Regions from separate parts of the Carnimonas bestiolae genome, predicted to be linked through region 1. Evidence: predicted binding sites of a transcription regulator. Region 1 holds the regulator's gene; the other holds the start of a gene.

Region 1 (9,794 bases):
AGGTGGATATCACGTCCGGCAAATTCGTGTTCGCGGCGAGCGAAGCCTATCTGATTGAAAACGGTAAATTGGGGGCGCCGGTCAAGGGCGCGACCATTATTGGCAGTGGCCCTGAAGCGATGGGGCGCATCTCGATGATCGGCGATGACTTAGAGCTCGATAACGGGGTAGGCATTTGCGGCAAGCAGGGACAATCGGTGCCGGTGGGCGTAGGTCAGCCGTCGTTGAAGCTCGATAGCATTACCGTTGGCGGCACACAATCCTGAGCACGTCAGCACGTCAGCACGTCAGCACGTCAGCACGTCAGCACGTCAGCACGTCAGCACGTCAGCACGTCAGCACGTCAGCACGTCAGCACGTCAGCACGTCAGCACGTCAGCACTATTGGCGATGCGTTTCGTGGGAGCCGCGTTGCGCCGCTCCGGTGTGTTGTATGAATGCAAGGTCAGCCTGTTGTGGCTGCGGGCTGCTCCGGCGTGAAAGTCGCCCGCGCACGAGAGGTGTGAGGAAGACGCGCTGCCGCTAGTGCTCTGCATCAATGGCGTCGGAGTGTTCGCGCAGCAGCTTGAACAGTTTGCGGGCGCTGGTGGGCGGCTTGCCCTTGTCGCGTTCGCGGCGGGCATTGCGCACCAATTGGCGGAGCTGCGAAATGTCCACGCCCGGTAGCTGTTCGATCGCACGATCAAGCGCTGCGTCGCCTTCATCAATCAGCTGGTCACGCAACTGCTCAAGGCGGTGGAAGGCCTGATCACGGTCGTTCTTGCGTTGCTCCATCGCGTCAAATGCAGCGCGAATGCCCTCGACATCCTCGCTGCGCATCACCTTGCCAACGTACTGCATATGGCGACGGCGTGCTTCATGCGACGAAATGCGCCCCATTTCTTCGACCGCGGCAAGCATATCGTCGGAAAGCGGTAGGCGGGCGCGCTGCGAGGGCTTCATTTCGATGATCTCGCGACCGAGCTGCTGGAGGGCCTCCATTTCACGTTTGAGTTGTGATTTGCTGGGGGCTTCATCGAACGCGTGGGTATCGTCGGAGCTGTGTCGAGAGGGTGCCATGCTGTAATCCTTGGAGTGTTCGTGGTGGCAGTATACCAAGGGATAGCCATCTCGGCGCGCCGCGCTGTGAGCGGGGTATTGGTCGCCGTGTTGATAGTGGCCTAAACGGCACCGGGCGCGGCTGTTGTTCACTTATTTTTGCGTCTGGCAGGGAAGACGCTCCGTACAGGCTTTAACAGGAGGATTCATGGGCGAGGCTTTCAACGCTCAGCGCGAACAGCAACGTCTTGAGGCGCAGGCTGCCTATGCGTTGGAGCAGGCGCATCAGCTGGGCGCCAGCGCCTGTGAGGTGGGAGCATCGGCGCAGCACGGCATGCAGGTGTCGGTGCGGCTAGGCGATGTCGAAACCATGGAGCTCGCCACCGACCTCGGCATCGGGGTGACCGTTTATGTGGGCAAGCGCAAGGGTAGTGCATCAACCAGCGATGGCAGCGAGGCAGCCATCAGGGAAACCGTTGCCAAAGCCTACGACATTGCCCGCTACACCGGCGAGGATGAACACGCTGGGCTGGCCCCTGCTGAATCGATGGCGAGTGATTTCGGCGATCTGGATCTCTATCACCCGTGGGCGCTTGAGCCCGATCAGGCGATTGATATTGCGCGTCGCTGCGAAGCGGCCGGTACTGCCGTGGCGGGAATCACCAATTCAGAAGGCGCGTCGCTTTCCAGCGGTGTTGGCGTCAGCGTGTACGGCAATAGTCATGGTTTTCTGCAGGGCACCACCGGCTCCAGTCACAGCGTGGCGTGTCGACTAATTGCCGGTAGCGGTGATTCGATGCAGCGCGACGTGGATTATTCCTCGGCACGCAGCGCCGACGATCTGCGCTCAGTCGAGGAAGTGGGCCAGCGGGCAGCCGCCAATACCTTGGCACGGCTCGCTCCGCGCAAGGTTACCACCGGTCGCTATCCGATTATCTTCGCCCCCCGGATGGCGATCGGACTGGTAGGGAATTTGCTGGGGGCAATCGCAGGCGGTGCCCTCTATCGCGAGGCGTCATTCCTATGCGATACGCTGGGCCAACAGCTGCTGCCTGAATGGTTCTCGCTCTATGAATCTCCGCGCGAGCGGCGCGGTTTGCGTAGCGCCAATTTCGATTCGGATGGCATCGCGACGCGCAATAACCGTTTCATTGAGCAGGGCACCTTGGCCCAATACCTGCTCTCTAGCTACAGCGCGCGTCGCCTTGGCCTAGCCACTACCGCTAACGCCGGCGGCGCGCGTAATGTACGCATCGAAGCGCCGTTTAGCCGCTATCAGGAATTGATTGGCAGCATTGAGCGTGGAGTGATTGTGACCGAGATGATGGGGCAAGGCGTGAACGCCGTCACTGGAGATTACTCTCGCGGTGCGGCGGGGTTTTGGGTCGAGCAGGGTGAAATCCAGTATCCCATCGAAGGTTTTACCGTGGCAGGCAATCTGCGGGAAATGTTCGCGCAGTTGAAAGCAGTGGGTGACGATGTCGACCAGCGCGGCAATATTCATAGCGGTAGCTGGTGGATCGACGGCATGACGGTGGCTGGCTAAGGCAGCGGGATGCGCAAAAACCCGCTTGGGATGAGAAGCCGTAGAGATAAAAAGGCGAGGTGAATACCTCGCCTTTTTTGTTGTCAGCTGCGCTGATCGTCGCGCTTCTGCTGGGCGTCGGGCGCTTCGCCGTCGGCCCATTCACCGGATTCGTAGTCGTAGTCGATCTCGTTGCCGTGCTCGTCGGTACGGCGGTACCACTCCGTCACTTTCTCGGAGGTGGAGTCGAAATCGGCACCGGCACCGCGTCCTTGTTCAGCGGGGGTGACTACCAGCTCGAAGTCGTCGCCGTGTTCCTCCAGCCCTTTGATCACCGCATTTTGCATCGCCTTGTTGGCGTACTTGAGGCGGATGGCCGCAGGATCGGTGGCCAGATCGCGCAGGAAGGCAACAGCGACGCCAATCAATACCACCGAAAACGGCAGCGCCACTAGAATGGTCAGGTTTTGCAGGCCAGTCAGCGCGGTTTCGCCGCCAACCAGCAGCATGACCACTGCGATGCCCATCATGCACAGTCCCCAGAACACCACGGTCAGCTTGCTGGGAGCAGGGTTGCCGCGCTCGGACAGCGTGCCCATTACCATCGATGCCGAGTCGGCTGAGGTGATAAAGAATACCGCCAGCACGAAAATCAGAATAAAAGGTGTAATGCTGCTCAAGGGCAACTGATTGAACAGTGCGAACAGCACGTGTTCGCTTGAGGCGTTGCCGTCGAAGCCGCTAATGCCGAGCTGACTGAAGATGATCGAGGTACCGCCGAACACGGTAAAGGCCAAAATCAGAATGAACGTCGGTGCGAGGGTAGTGGCTACCGCGAATTCACGAATGGTTCTGCCGCGCGAGATGCGTGCGATAAACATGCCCACAAAGGGCGTCCAGGCAATCCACCAGGCCCAGTAGAACGAGGTCCAGATGGCCTGGAATTGCACGGTGTCTTCACCCCACGAAAGGCCGCGGCTGGCCATATCGACCAGGCTGTCGAGGTAGGTAAGAATGCCGGCAGGAATCAGGTTGAGCAGAAACAGCGTAGGGCCGGTAATAAACACGAATACAATCAGGCCCAAGGTCAGCGAGATATTCAGGTTCGACAGGTAGCGAATGCCGCGGCCCACGCCTGATATCGCGCTAGTAATAAAGCACAGCGTGAGAACGGTAATGATCACGATCAGAATGGTGTTACTGATCTTGCCTGCGCCCGAGACGATCTCGATGCCCTGACTGATCTGGATCGCTGACAGCCCCAGCGTCGCAGCGGTGCCAAACAGCGTCGCAATGATCGCCATCATGTCGATCACCTTACCGGCCGCACCCTCGGTGTGATGCTGACCGAATAGCGGGCGGAACAGCGAGCTTACCAGCGATACACGTCCACGGCGGTAGGTGCTGTAGGCAAGCGCGCCACCAATCATGGCGTATAGCCCCCAGATCGACATTCCCCAATGGAAGTGCGACTGCGCCATGGCATGGTGGATGGCCGCAGGCGTTTGCGCCGCTACCGTATGAGGCGGTGGCGTCAGGTAATAGCTGAGCGGCTCTGATGGCCCGAAGAAGAAAATGCCCACACCGATACCGGCCCCGAACATCATCGCAATCCAAGCGAAGCGGCTGAACTCGGGCTCTTCATCGTCCTTGCCCAGCTTGATGTTGCCAAAGCGCGAGCAGGCCAGATACGCCATGACCGATAGGCCAAGGATCATTACCAGATTGAGCAGCCAGCCCAGATCGCGAATGGCCCACTTGAACATGCTGGAAGACACTTCACCGACCGAGTTGGGAGCGATAACGCCCCAACTGATAAAGGCCAGCATCAACAGCGCGGTAAGCGCGAACACCACTTTATCGAGGCGGAAGATATTACGCTGATCTTCAACGCTCAGCCCTGGCATCAGGCCCGGGTGCATATCATGCGGATAAAGGTTTTCTTCAGCAGTGGCTGAAGCGTCGGTGGTGGCGGTCGACGATGAGTGAGAGGAGGGTATGCCGGGCTCGTTTTCGCGGGAGGGCATCTGAATCCTTTGCTGGCTGATGGGTCGATGAGAGGGGCTGAGCTACGCATGGGAATAGCGTGCCAGTCTTCCCTGACAAGGGCGAATCTGCATGGACCCGGCTGATAGTAGGGGCAGCAGTCGGGTCGCACAAGCGTTTAAGGGTTCTATTATAGCGATATTAGGGCGCGAGGTGGGGGCCGCTGCTGCGCTGACCGTCAATTTGCTGCTGTAGCTCCAGCTGGCGATGACGCAGTCGCACCGAAGGATATTCGTTGGCGAAATGGTGCGCGAGCTGTTCTACCAGATAAACCGAACGGTGCTGCCCGCCGGTACAACCCACCGCCACGGTGAAGTAGCTGCGATGGGTAGAAAGGTAGCGTGGCAGCCAATGTTCCAGCCAGCGGCAAATGTCGTCGAACATTTCCTGCACTTCTTCCGACGCCGCCAAAAACTGCTGTACATCGGCATCACGACCGGTGGAGTCGCGCAGCGCTGGCTCCCAGTAGGGGTTAGGCAAGCAGCGAGCGTCGAATACCATGTCGGCATCGCGGGGAACGCCATGCTTGAAGCCGAAGGATTCGAAGCTGAGCGTGAGATGCGTTGAGGTATGGCGCGCGACCTGTTCGGCAATGCGTCCCCGTAGTTCGTGTACGGAAGTGGTCGATGTATCGATGACCAAATCCGCCATGTCACGCACCGGACTAAGATAGTGCTGCTCGGTTTCGATCGCCTCATCGAGCGTCATCTCGCTGTCACGGGTAAGCGGATGGCGGCGTCGAGTGGCGGAATAGCGCTCGAGCAACTGGTCGGAGTCGGCGGTGATGTACACCACCTGAATATCGATATCGCGGGGCTTCAGCAGTTCTATCAGTTCCGGCAGGCGGACCAGTGCGTTAGCGATATTGCGGGCATCGATGCTGACCGCCACCTTGTGGCGTGCCGGTGTTTGCGTTTCGAGTTCTTCGATCAACGCCCCCAGCAGCATGGCCGGTAAGTTGTCGATGGCATAAAAACCGAGATCCTCCAGCGCCTGCAGGGCAATTGACTTACCCGACCCTGAACGGCCGCTGATGATCACTAGTTGCATCATTCCAAGGATATCCTTGTATCGAGGCTTAAGGCTGTCGCCCGTACCGCACACGGCGGTGTGATAACACGTTGGTGCGACGGGCAGCGCCCATCATGCCATCTGAATACATCAGTAAAATGACGATTATGGGGAATTCTTAGGAATATTTTATTCCATGCGTCATTGGCTACGCAGATGAGCATGGTAAATGATGCTGGAAAGCGCCACTCGCCGTAAAGGTGGGGCGGGCGGCGCTATCACTGTGTGGAAACCCGCTGCCGCCGCTATGGTTGTTCTAGCGTGCAGCGGGCCTTTGTCGGGTGCGTTTAAACGCCAGCGGTGCCGGTACCTTTGGCGCGCGCCTGCGTCTTCTCTTTATGTTTGAGCAACTGGCGGTCGAGCTTGTCGGCCAGCGCATCGATGGCGGCATACATATCGTCGCTCTCGGCATTACCGTGCAGCTCTGCGCCGGCGATCTTTAGCGTGCTGGCGGCCTGCTTGCGCTCCTTCTCTACCGACAGCGTTACCTGTACCTGAGTAATGTTGTCGTAGTGGCGCGTTAGCCGTGTCAGTTTCTGATTCACATAGTCACGCAACGAATCGGTCAGTTCGATGTGGTGTCCGGTAATGTTCAGCGGCATGGCATGCCTCCTTGAGTCAGAATGATGACACTTCGAGTGTAGCCTTTTTGATTGACGAACCAAATAGATAACTGAGGGGAAATCAACGTTATGCAGAGAGCGATGAGAGCGCGGGGCTTGCGGCCTGAGTAGCGCTGGCCGCGGGGGTGCCGCCAGCAGCCCTTGGCACGGCCAAGGCTAGGTTAGCCCAGGCGCTTGCGCTCACTGGAAGGAGGGATGCCCATGGCTTCGCGGTATTTAGCGATGGTGCGGCGGGCGACGACCATGCCCTGATCGGCCAGCGCTGTGACCAGTTTCGCATCGGAGAGCGGGCGACGAGCGGGTTCTTCGCTGATCAGCTTTTTGATACGTGCACGGATAGCGGTACTGGCGTGACTATCGCCTTCCTTGCCCACCTGGCTAGAGAAGAAGTACTTCAGTTCGAACACGCCGCGCGGAGTGTGAATATATTTATTGGTAGTCACGCGCGAAATGGTCGATTCGTGCATTTCCACCGCTTCCGCGATGTCAGCTAGCACCAGTGGACGCATACCTTCCTCGCCGCGTGCGATGAAGTCGCGCTGACGCTGCATGATTTCGCAGCCCACGGTAAGCAAGGTTCGGTTGCGGCTCGAGAGACTCTTCAGCAGCCAGCGCGCTTCCTGTAGATGCTGCTTCAGGAAGGTGTTGTCGGCGCTTTTGTCGGCCCTTTTTATCAGGCTGGCGTAGTCGGGCTGAATACGTACGCGCGGCAGTGCTTCAGGATTCAGTTCGACCTGCCAGCCGCGCTGATGGTGATAACGCAGGGTCAGGTCGGGGATCACATAGGAAGACTGCGCACTCGCGTACTGATGGCCCGGATGGGGCGTTAGCGCACGCACCATCGCAATCACCTGATCGAGCTCCGGCGCGCTGAGATTCAGCCGACGTTGCAACAACTTGGTATCACAGGCCGCCAGCGCGTCCAGAAACTGGCGCACCAATCGGCGTGCTTGTGCCAGCAACGGCGTTTGCGGCGGCAACAGATCGAGCTGTAGCAGCAGACATTCCTGCAGATTGCGCGCAAATACCCCGGCGGGGTCAAGCTGCTGAAGGCGTGCCAGTACCTGTTCAGGCAGGGCGCGCTGATGCTCGTCAAGCGATACCACGTCACTGACGTCGTTAGGGTCGATGCGCAGATAGCCGTTTTCATCGAGCCCATCCAGATACACTTCGGCGATTTGCTGCTCAAGCGGGGAAAAATCGAGCAGCGATAGCTGCCACGCAAGGTGATCGACCAGACTCTCGCTGCTGCTGTCACGCTCGAAGTCGGCGGTTTCAGCGCCGCGCGACATCGACGAAAAATCGCCGAGACTGGCGTCCTGAAAGGTGTCGCTCCACTCATTGTCGAGCGTCAGCTCTTCAGGAATAGCATCGCTCCAGCTATCGTCGTCGGTTGCCTCAGGCTCGCTGGGCTCATCACCGAACTCTTCCTCAATGTCCAGCATCGGGTTGCTCTCCAACGCCGTTTGAATCTCCTGACGGAGTTCCAGCGTGGAAAGCTGCAATAGCTGAATAGCCTGCTGCAGCTGCGGCGTCATCGTTAGATGTGCGCCGGTGCGCAGTTGGAGGGAGGATTTCATCATCGGGAGAACCAGCGTTGTTCGTTCAGCAATGCCGTGCGCTGCAGAAGGTACAGCGCTACCGGTATTGATAACGCTACCTTTAGTGGGGCGCGTTGCGCAATAGCTGGTAGTAAATGATTAGCAATCCGCGTGCCATGTCGCAAGAAAGGTAACGCAGTGAGGGGGGTAGTATCAGGATGTTGCTAGCGCGGTGCGCCCGATCGGACATCGAAGCCGAGGCGCACCGTTGATTTGCAGAGCACGCCTTAGAGGCGGAAGTCCTGGCCTAGATAGATATCGCGAACGTGCTGGTTGGCCAAAATGCTGTGTGCATCACCCTCGGCGATAATCCGGCCCTCGCCGACAATGTAGGCGTTGTCGCAGATATCGAGAGTTTCGCGCACGTTGTGGTCGGTGATCAATACGCCGATGTTACGATCGCGCAGCTGGCGAACAATGCCTTTGATTTCGTTTACCGAAATGGGGTCGACCCCAGCGAAAGGCTCATCAAGCAGGACGAACGAGGGTTCGGTAGCCAGCGCGCGCGCAATCTCGACGCGGCGCCGCTCGCCGCCCGATAGGCTCATGCCCTTGTTGTCGCGGATGTGCTCGATGCTGAACTCGGAGAGCAGCTGATCGAGGCGCTGGCGCTGCTGCTGGCGGTCAAGATCCTTGCGTGTTTCAAGAATCGCCAAAATGTTATCGGCCACCGTCAGTTTGCGGAAGATCGAGGCTTCCTGCGGCAGATAGCCAATCCCTGCCCGCGAGCGCACGTGCATGGGGGCGTTGCTCAAATCGACATCGTCGATGCCAACCTTGCCTGCGTCCGCCTGAATCAGCCCCACGATCATGTAGAAGGAAGTGGTCTTGCCGGCACCATTAGGGCCCAGCAGTCCGACTACCTGTCCTTGGTCGATACTGACACTGATGTCCTGAACCACGCGGCGTTTTTTGAAGCTTTTCACCAAGTGGGTGGCGTGCAATGTTTTCATCAATCAGAGACTCCGCAATGCTCTAGCGCATTACTGCTGGTTTTTTTTCGGAGTGATGGTCATGTTGACGCGCCCTCCGGATGTGCTTTGCTGAGCGTCGCCCTTGGCGTTACCGCCGCCATTGGCGTTTACCTTACGTGAGTCGATGTAGTACTCCACGTAAGCACCGTGGAAGGTGTCGTTGCCGCGGTGCAGCTCAGCATTGCCCTGCATCACCATTTTGCGCTGGGGAATCAGATAGGTGATGGTCGAGGCCCAGCCGTGCATCTCTGGATCAGTTTGGGTCGCATCCTGCTTTATAAAGGCGCGCTTACCGCTGCTGCCGGTCGCCTTGGCGCGCGAGGCTTCACCGGTCTTGTTATCGCGATAAAGGTCGAGTCGCTGGGAATCGAGGGTCAGGTTGCCCTGGGTCACATGCACCGCGCCGGTATAGGTAGCAGTGCCTGCGCGGTCGTCAACGCTCAGGGTACTGGCCGACACATTGATTGGCTGGCTAGAGGTACTGGCCTGAGCGAGCGCCTGCGGTGCACAGATCACGCTGCCGAGCAGAGCACCGGCGGTGAGGACGGGAGCGATACGCCTTGTCAGGGTCATGGCCGAAAATCCTTGCGATAAGTCACGTAAAAAGGTCGATGTGCTGCTGGCAGTGGGGCGGTAAAGCAAACGCCGCAATGGTTGGACGTGGCGATAAACGCGCTCCCTAATGCCTGAAATTAGTGCCGATTAATGTTGCGGCATGAAGGTGCTGCTGATATTGCCTTCCAGCAGAGCGCGGCTGGTATCTGTCCAGGCCTGGAAGCGATTGCCACGGGTTTTCTGCTCACCCTGGAAGAAGTTCGATTCGCTATCGCTCCAGATACGCCCCTGCTCGCGGTTGTAATTGAGCGTATCAGTCGTCAATCTCCACTGCTGCTCGGGCTCGGTCACCTGAGCATTG
Region 2 (6,730 bases), on a different contig from region 1:
TCGTAATGCCGTATTTATGCGCCCACCTCTCAAGAATGCCGTGCGATTCAGCGTAACCCCACGGCATCCAGCCCGCATAAATGGACCAGCACACGTTGAAATTCTTTTTAGCGGAAGGTGTGGCCGCCTGGGCCGAACAGCAGAAGGCCAGCGCGACAGTGGATAGTACGATAGCGGCTAAACGGGCAGGGCTCATGATGAAGTCCTCAGGGGTAATGGGTGCCGAACAGGAGAGCACCGATGCAAGCGCACCAAGTCTCCCGGGCTTTTCCCCCGCCGTGTAACCTTCGTTTATCGCGCCATCCTTGCCTGGCAGGATAGGTAGATAAAGGATCAGGTCGACAGCTCTCGGACCAGTCATCCCCGCACCACCACCGCTTGGTGAGTACGCAAGGACCGGAACCCTAGCCGTCCATTTGCAAATTGTCAGGCGTCATGCATTCGATGCTTCAACCTGCCAGAACCAAGCAACCCCCGCGCCAGTTTTGGTTTTACGCGCTATATCAGCAGCTTATTTTATTCTTACAACGAAAGGTAAGACGTAAAACCAGCCCGCACCGGTACGGGATGCACTCATAGGTCGCAAGAGGACACGCGTCGGCACATTGAAGGTGCATGGGAAGCGCAACGAGGTGCGAGGTGCGAGGTGCGAGGTGCGAGGTGCGAGGTGCGAGGTGCGAGGTGCGAGGTGCGAGGTGCAAGGTGCGAGGTGCAAGGTGCAAGGTGCAAGGTGCAAAGTGCGAGGTGCGAGGTGCGAGGTGCGAGGTGCGAGGTGCGAGGTGCGAGGTGCGAGGTGCGAGGTGCGAGGTGCGAGGTGCAATGATCGAACCAGCTTCGCCTCTGTCAAAATGTCGCTGAATAATCACTCGCTTATCGCAACAGCAAGGGCGTAAAGTGGCGCCAGGCATTTCCCTACGCGAGAGACCACGCTTATGAAAATTACCTTTTTCAGCGCCCACCGTTACGATCAGCACTCTTTTGATCACGCCGCCGCTAGTCTTCCCTCCGATAGCTCTCGCGAATTCGTCTACCAGGAAGCCGCGCTCGATATAGACACCGTTGCCCTTGCCCACGACAGCGACGCGGTATGCGTGTTTGTCAACGATACCCTCGATCGACACGTGCTCGAACAGCTGCACGGCTACGGTGTAAAGGCGGTGCTGCTACGCTGCGCCGGCTTCAACAACGTCGATCTGGACACTGCCCACCAGCTCGGCATGTTCGTGGCCCGAGTGCCGGCCTACTCGCCGCCCGCCGTCGCCGAACATGCGCTAGCGCTGACCATGACCCTCAACCGCCATATTCATCGCGCCTACACCCGCGCACGCGACGGCAACTTCGCGCTGGATGGCCTGCTCGGACGCAATCTACACGGCAAAACGGTCGGCATTGTTGGCACCGGCCGCATCGGAGTGGCCACTGCGCGTATCTTCAAAGGGCTCGGCTGCAACGTGATTGGCAGCGATCCCTTCCCCAGCGATGAGTTTCGCGACATCGGCAAGCTGGTCGAATTACCCCAGCTGCTCGAAGCCTCCGACGTGATCAGCCTGCACTGCCCGCTGCTCGAATCGACCCATCATCTGATCAACAGCGACACGCTTCCACAGATGAAGAAAGGCGTGCTGCTGATTAACACCTCACGCGGCGGCCTGATCGACACTCAGGCGGTTATCGGCGCACTTAAAAGCGGGCAGCTCGGCGGCCTCGCCATCGATGTCTACGAAAACGAAGAACCGCTGTTCTTCAAAAACCGCGAAGAAACCTTTATCGACGACGATCAGTTCGTGCGCCTGATGAGCTTCCCGAACGTGCTCATCACCGGCCATCAAGGCTTCTTTACCGAAGAAGCCCTGCATGAAATCGCCCACACCACGCTTGGCAACCTCGAAGACTTCGTGGCTGGGCGAGAGTGCGAGAATCGGGTGTAGAGCGCCAATAACCGCAGATGATGGCCATGTTGATGAACGATCAAACCGATATGGCCATCATTTAAATACCAAGCGATACGAGCCAGCGTCGCGCTACAAATGACGTTCACGAACACGCAATGGCAATGCGTAGCGGCGCTGCCAAGCGGCGCTGCTAGCCGCCTTCCGGCGATACGAACACCACCCCTGCCGCCGGCCCCTGCTCACCCTAAGCGCCACAGCCTTCGCGTGCCTTCTCAGCCATTCATTTCCACGCTTAACGTCGTGATAACACTGACGGTGGCACACTGCTTGCTTGCTCATATCATTACTATTCGCCATCAGGTTCGACCATGAATCTAACCGCCCTCGACTTCGTGCTGGCCTCCAAAAAGAGTGAAATCGCTGACCTTCAGCAGCTTCTGCAGATGGGTAAATTGGTGGGTGCAATTAGCCAACTGATACACCTGCTACAGCAAGAACGCGGTACCGCTAATATCTACCTGTGCTGTCAGGAAGACGGCTGGTGCGACCTACTGCGCGAGAAGATCCAGTACGCTCAGCACGCCGAGCAAACCATCAACCAGCAGCTCGAAACGCTGGATCTCACCAGCGCCGGCCTGCCCAATTCATCGCGGTTATTCAGCCGCATCGCCGCCGTTCTGCATCGCCTGACGACAATGCCGTCGCTACGTCAGCACATCCAGACGCTGGAAGTGAGCCGTTCACATGCGATGAACCACTATTGTGAGGTTATTCGCACCCAGCTGGCGCTGATCTTCGAAATCGTCGATACCTCGGGCGATCCCTCGATTTCCCAAGCGTTGCTCGCATTATTTAGCTTCATGCAAGGCAAGGAACTAGCAGGGCAGGAACGGGCTCTGGTAGCGGCGGGCTTCGCTGCTCAACGCTTCGACGCCAGCGATCGCCAGCACATCATCGAGTTGATAGAGGCACAAGAGCGCTGCTTCCAAACCTTCAGCGAATTTGCCGACGAGCGCAGCCTTGCGCTGTGGCAGCGCTATCTCACCCAAACAGGCGGCGAGTTTGAGCGCCTGCGGCGTATCGCTTGTACGGGTACGAGCGCTTCCAACGAGCCGTCGATCACCGCGGTCCGCTGGTTCGAGCTGACGACGTCACGCATCGATAATATGAAGACGCTCGAAGATGCATTGGAAACGGTGTTGATGGAATGCTGCCGCCAGCGCATTGACAGTGCGGAAGCCTCCCTCGAACAGCAGGAGCAGGAAATTGATCAAATGCTTCCGCACGACAGCGACTACGCGGCGCTTGTATCGCCCAAACTGAGCCGCTCAGTGCTCGAACTGGTCGAGCATCAGGCGCAGCGTCTGCAAATGCAGGAAGAGGAGTTGGCGACGCTGCGAGAAACGCTCGCTGAGCGCAAGCTCATCGAACGAGCGAAGGGGCTGTTAATGCAGCACCATGGCATGACCGAACCGCAGGCACACAAGGCGCTGCAAAATTTAGCCATGGCACAAAACAAGAAGTTGGCGGAGATCGCTCAAGCAATGCTAGAAGTCGGCACCTTGCTTGAGAAACCGACACACTGAGAGATCACGGATCAGCGGCGTAGAGGCGCCGTTTTACCCACTGGCGCGCCCCTCGCATTGCTTTCAGATGCCGCGAAAGAGTGCGCTCTCCTCGGTAGCCACAGCGTAGATCAGCGAAAAACCTGCCCGACGCGGCAGAGAACTTGCGCTCCCAACGCTAACTTTATGTGCACGATGCGCCATCGAGGTGCACGTTTTCCGCGTTCATCTCAACGAAAACAAACCAAATTACTCATTACAGGGCGATGTTTTCGACTTGGCACGCAACGTGCTTTACAGAAAGTAAATGATGGCTAAGCCAATGGCGGTTTAGCGAGAAGTTACGGATAAAGGCGTCCGTCAGTGTCTGGGAAACCAGATGCTGGCTGACGCCTTTTTTATTTGCAGAGGACGGGAAGCTGCCATGGTTCATTACTGCTCACAGCCTGCTAACGCATGCCTGCAGCGCTTCTCGCACGACACACATCGGGCGTGGGCCTGACGGGCCCGTGGAGTTCTGCGCAATGGACAAGCCCACTCTCATCGTGATCGGCAACGGCATGGCAGGCGCGCGCCTGATCGAGCAGCTTTGCGAGAACGCGCCAGGCCGCTTCCGTATTGTGGTCATTGGCGAAGAGCCGCAGCCCGCCTACAACCGCATCATGCTGACCCCGGTGCTGGCGGGAGAAGAGCATTTTGCCGGCATCGTCACCCACGACACCGACTGGTATCGGCGTCACGGGGTAACGCTGCTGAAAGGTACCGCGGTCACCGCGATATGCCGCCAAGCGCAAAGCGTTACGGTCGGCGACCGCACACTGCACTACGACCATCTCGTGATCGCCACCGGTTCACGGTCGGTAATGCCTTCCCTGCCAGGCGCAGCATCGAGCGGCATTCACGGCTTCCGCACTCAGCAAGACGTCGATGCCATTCTGGCGACGTCCTATCCAGAGCAGCCAGTGGTGGTGATCGGTGGTGGCGTATTGGGTATCGAAGCCGCTGCCGCGCTAACGCTGCGCAACATGCGCGTGACGCTGGTCAACCGCAGTCGCCATCTGATGAGCCAGCAGCTCGATAGCTACGCTGCGCAACTACTGCACGACAGCCTGGTGGCACGCGGCGTTCAGGTATTAACCGAAGCGACGCCCGCTGCTTATCTCGCGGATAGCGAAGGCCAGGTACGGGCGGTAATGCTCGATGATGGCCGCACTATCGCTGCCGAGCGGGTAGTCGTAGCGGCAGGAATACAGCCGAACATCGCGCTGGCACAGGCTGCCGGCCTAGCGTGCGAGCACGGCATCGTCGTCAATGACGCGTTGCAAACCTCCGATCCGCGCATCTTCGCCATCGGCGAGTGCTGTCAATTGGGCACTCTCACCCCCGGACTGGTCGCTCCCTGTTGGCAGCAGGCCGAACGGCTGGCCACACAACTGGCGGGAATGCCCCCGTCGTCCATTGAGCAACACCACGTAGCGCTGCGATTGAAAGTAACCGGCCTGAATCTGTTTTGTGCCGGTGAATTGAACGCCTGTGAGGGCGATCAGGTTCACACCTCTTTCGATCCCTTCGACCACCACTATCGCCGTCTGTTGATTCGTGACAACCAACTCAGGGGCGTGCTGCTGTGGGGAGATATCAGTGACGGTGCGCACTATTTATCTTGCCTCAATAACACCCAGCCGCCGCCCTCACAGGCAAGCCTGTTCGGCCCTGAAAACGCCGACTCTGCTGAATCCAAGGCCATAAAAAACGCACCAATAATCGCTAACAAGATGAGGGGCACAGCAATGTCCAAACCCGTACTTGCCATGGTCGGACACGGAATGGTCGGCCACCACTTTCTACAGCAGCTGGTCGAACGCGAGCTGCATTTGACCTATCAGATCGTCGTGTTCGCCGAAGAAACGTCGCCCGCCTACGACCGCGTGCACCTTTCCGAGCTGTTCTCGGGGCGCACTGCCGAATCGCTGACGATGGTCGAAGAGGGCTTCTTCGAAGCCGCCGGCATTGAACTGCGTCTTGGTCAGGGCATCGACCACATCGATAAACAGCGTCGCTATGTGGTCGACACTCAGGGTCATCAGATGGCTTACGACCTGCTGGTGCTCGCCACAGGGTCGTACCCCTTTGTTCCGCCAATTCCAGGCAACGACGCCGAAGGTTGTCTGGTGTATCGCACGCTCGACGATCTGGCCGCGATCAAATCCCGTGCGGCGTCAGCCTCTACCGGTGTGGTAGTGGGCGGCGGTCTGCTCGGGCTTGAAGCCGCCAACGCGCTTAAAAACCTCGGGCTCGACACGCACGTGGTGGAGTTCGGCCCTCGGCTGATGGGCGTTCAGTTGGATGAAGACGGCGCGCGCGTGCTACAGCAGAAGATCGAAGCGCTGGGCGTCCAGGTGCATACCAGCAAGCAAACCCTCGCTATCGAGCCCGGCGAGACAAGCAACTATCGAATGGCATTTGCCGACGGCAGCGATCTTGAGACCGATCTGGTGCTGTTTTCGGCCGGCATCCGCCCAAACGACCGGCTCGCTCGACAAAGCGACCTGGAAATAGGCGCGCGCGGTGGCATCGTGATTGACGACCAGTGCCGGAGCTCTGATTCTGCCATCTTCGCCATCGGCGAATGCGCCGTATGGAATAACCAAACCTTCGGTCTGGTGGCACCAGGCTACCAAATGGCGCGTACATTGGCCGACACCCTCGCTGGCGTTGAGGGCGCGTTCGCTGGCGCCGACATGAGCACCAAACTCAAGCTGCTGGGGGTCGAAGTGGCCTCGCTCGGCGACGCGCACGGAAGTACGCCGGGCAGTCAATGCTATCGATGGGTCGATGGCCCCGCCGAAGTGTATAAAAAGATTGTCGTGTCAAAAGACCGCAAACGGCTGCTGGGCGCGGTGCTGGTGGGCGATAGCAGTGACTACGACACGTTACTGCAAATGATGCTTAACGACATGCCGCTGCCCGCCCATCCCGAGACGCTGATTCTGCCTGCCCAAGAGGGTTCGGCTGCGCCAGCGCTGGGCGTTGCCGCACTGCCCGACTCCGCGCAAATCTGTTCTTGCCATAACGTCAGCAAGGCCGATATCCGCGCAGCGGTCGAGGACGGCTGCAGTGATATGTCTGCCATCAAGGCTCACACCCGCGCCGCCACCGGCTGCGGCGGCTGTGCGGCGCTTACTAAGCAGATCATGGATTTCACCCTCACCGAGCTGGGCGTTGAGGTCAAAAAGGACGTTTGCGAGCACTTCGCCTACTCGCGTCAGGAGC

What was found. Region 1 encodes sigma-54, which starts transcription at its own class of promoters, with help from an activator protein. Its sites were predicted from a motif close to TGGCACNNNNNTTGCTNT; they were not measured.
Region 2: the regulator sigma-54 is predicted to act here: its motif matches at 3,736-3,753, upstream of nirB (nitrite reductase large subunit NirB).

The regions. Positions count from the first base shown of each region.
Region 1 is NZ_JBPCZK010000001.1:649,372-659,165, reverse strand. Features, by position in the region: gene tldD (metalloprotease TldD) at 1-266, shown strand, start outside; gene yjgA (ribosome biogenesis factor YjgA) at 523-1,059, opposite strand; gene pmbA (metalloprotease PmbA) at 1,247-2,584, shown strand; gene R84865_RS03080 (BCCT family transporter) at 2,668-4,590, opposite strand; gene rapZ (RNase adapter RapZ) at 4,751-5,659, opposite strand; gene hpf (ribosome hibernation-promoting factor, HPF/YfiA family) at 5,968-6,282, opposite strand; gene R84865_RS03065 (RNA polymerase factor sigma-54) at 6,465-7,886, opposite strand; gene lptB (LPS export ABC transporter ATP-binding protein) at 8,132-8,857, opposite strand; gene lptA (lipopolysaccharide transport periplasmic protein LptA) at 8,888-9,451, opposite strand; gene lptC (LPS export ABC transporter periplasmic protein LptC) at 9,581-9,794, opposite strand, start outside.
Region 2 is NZ_JBPCZK010000002.1:157,172-163,901, forward strand. Features, by position in the region: gene R84865_RS04100 (putative urea ABC transporter substrate-binding protein) at 1-196, opposite strand, end outside; guanidine-I (ykkC/yxkD leader) riboswitch at 256-419, opposite strand; gene R84865_RS04105 (2-hydroxyacid dehydrogenase) at 933-1,928, shown strand; gene R84865_RS04110 (nitrate- and nitrite sensing domain-containing protein) at 2,261-3,478, shown strand; gene nirB (nitrite reductase large subunit NirB) at 3,982-6,730, shown strand, end outside.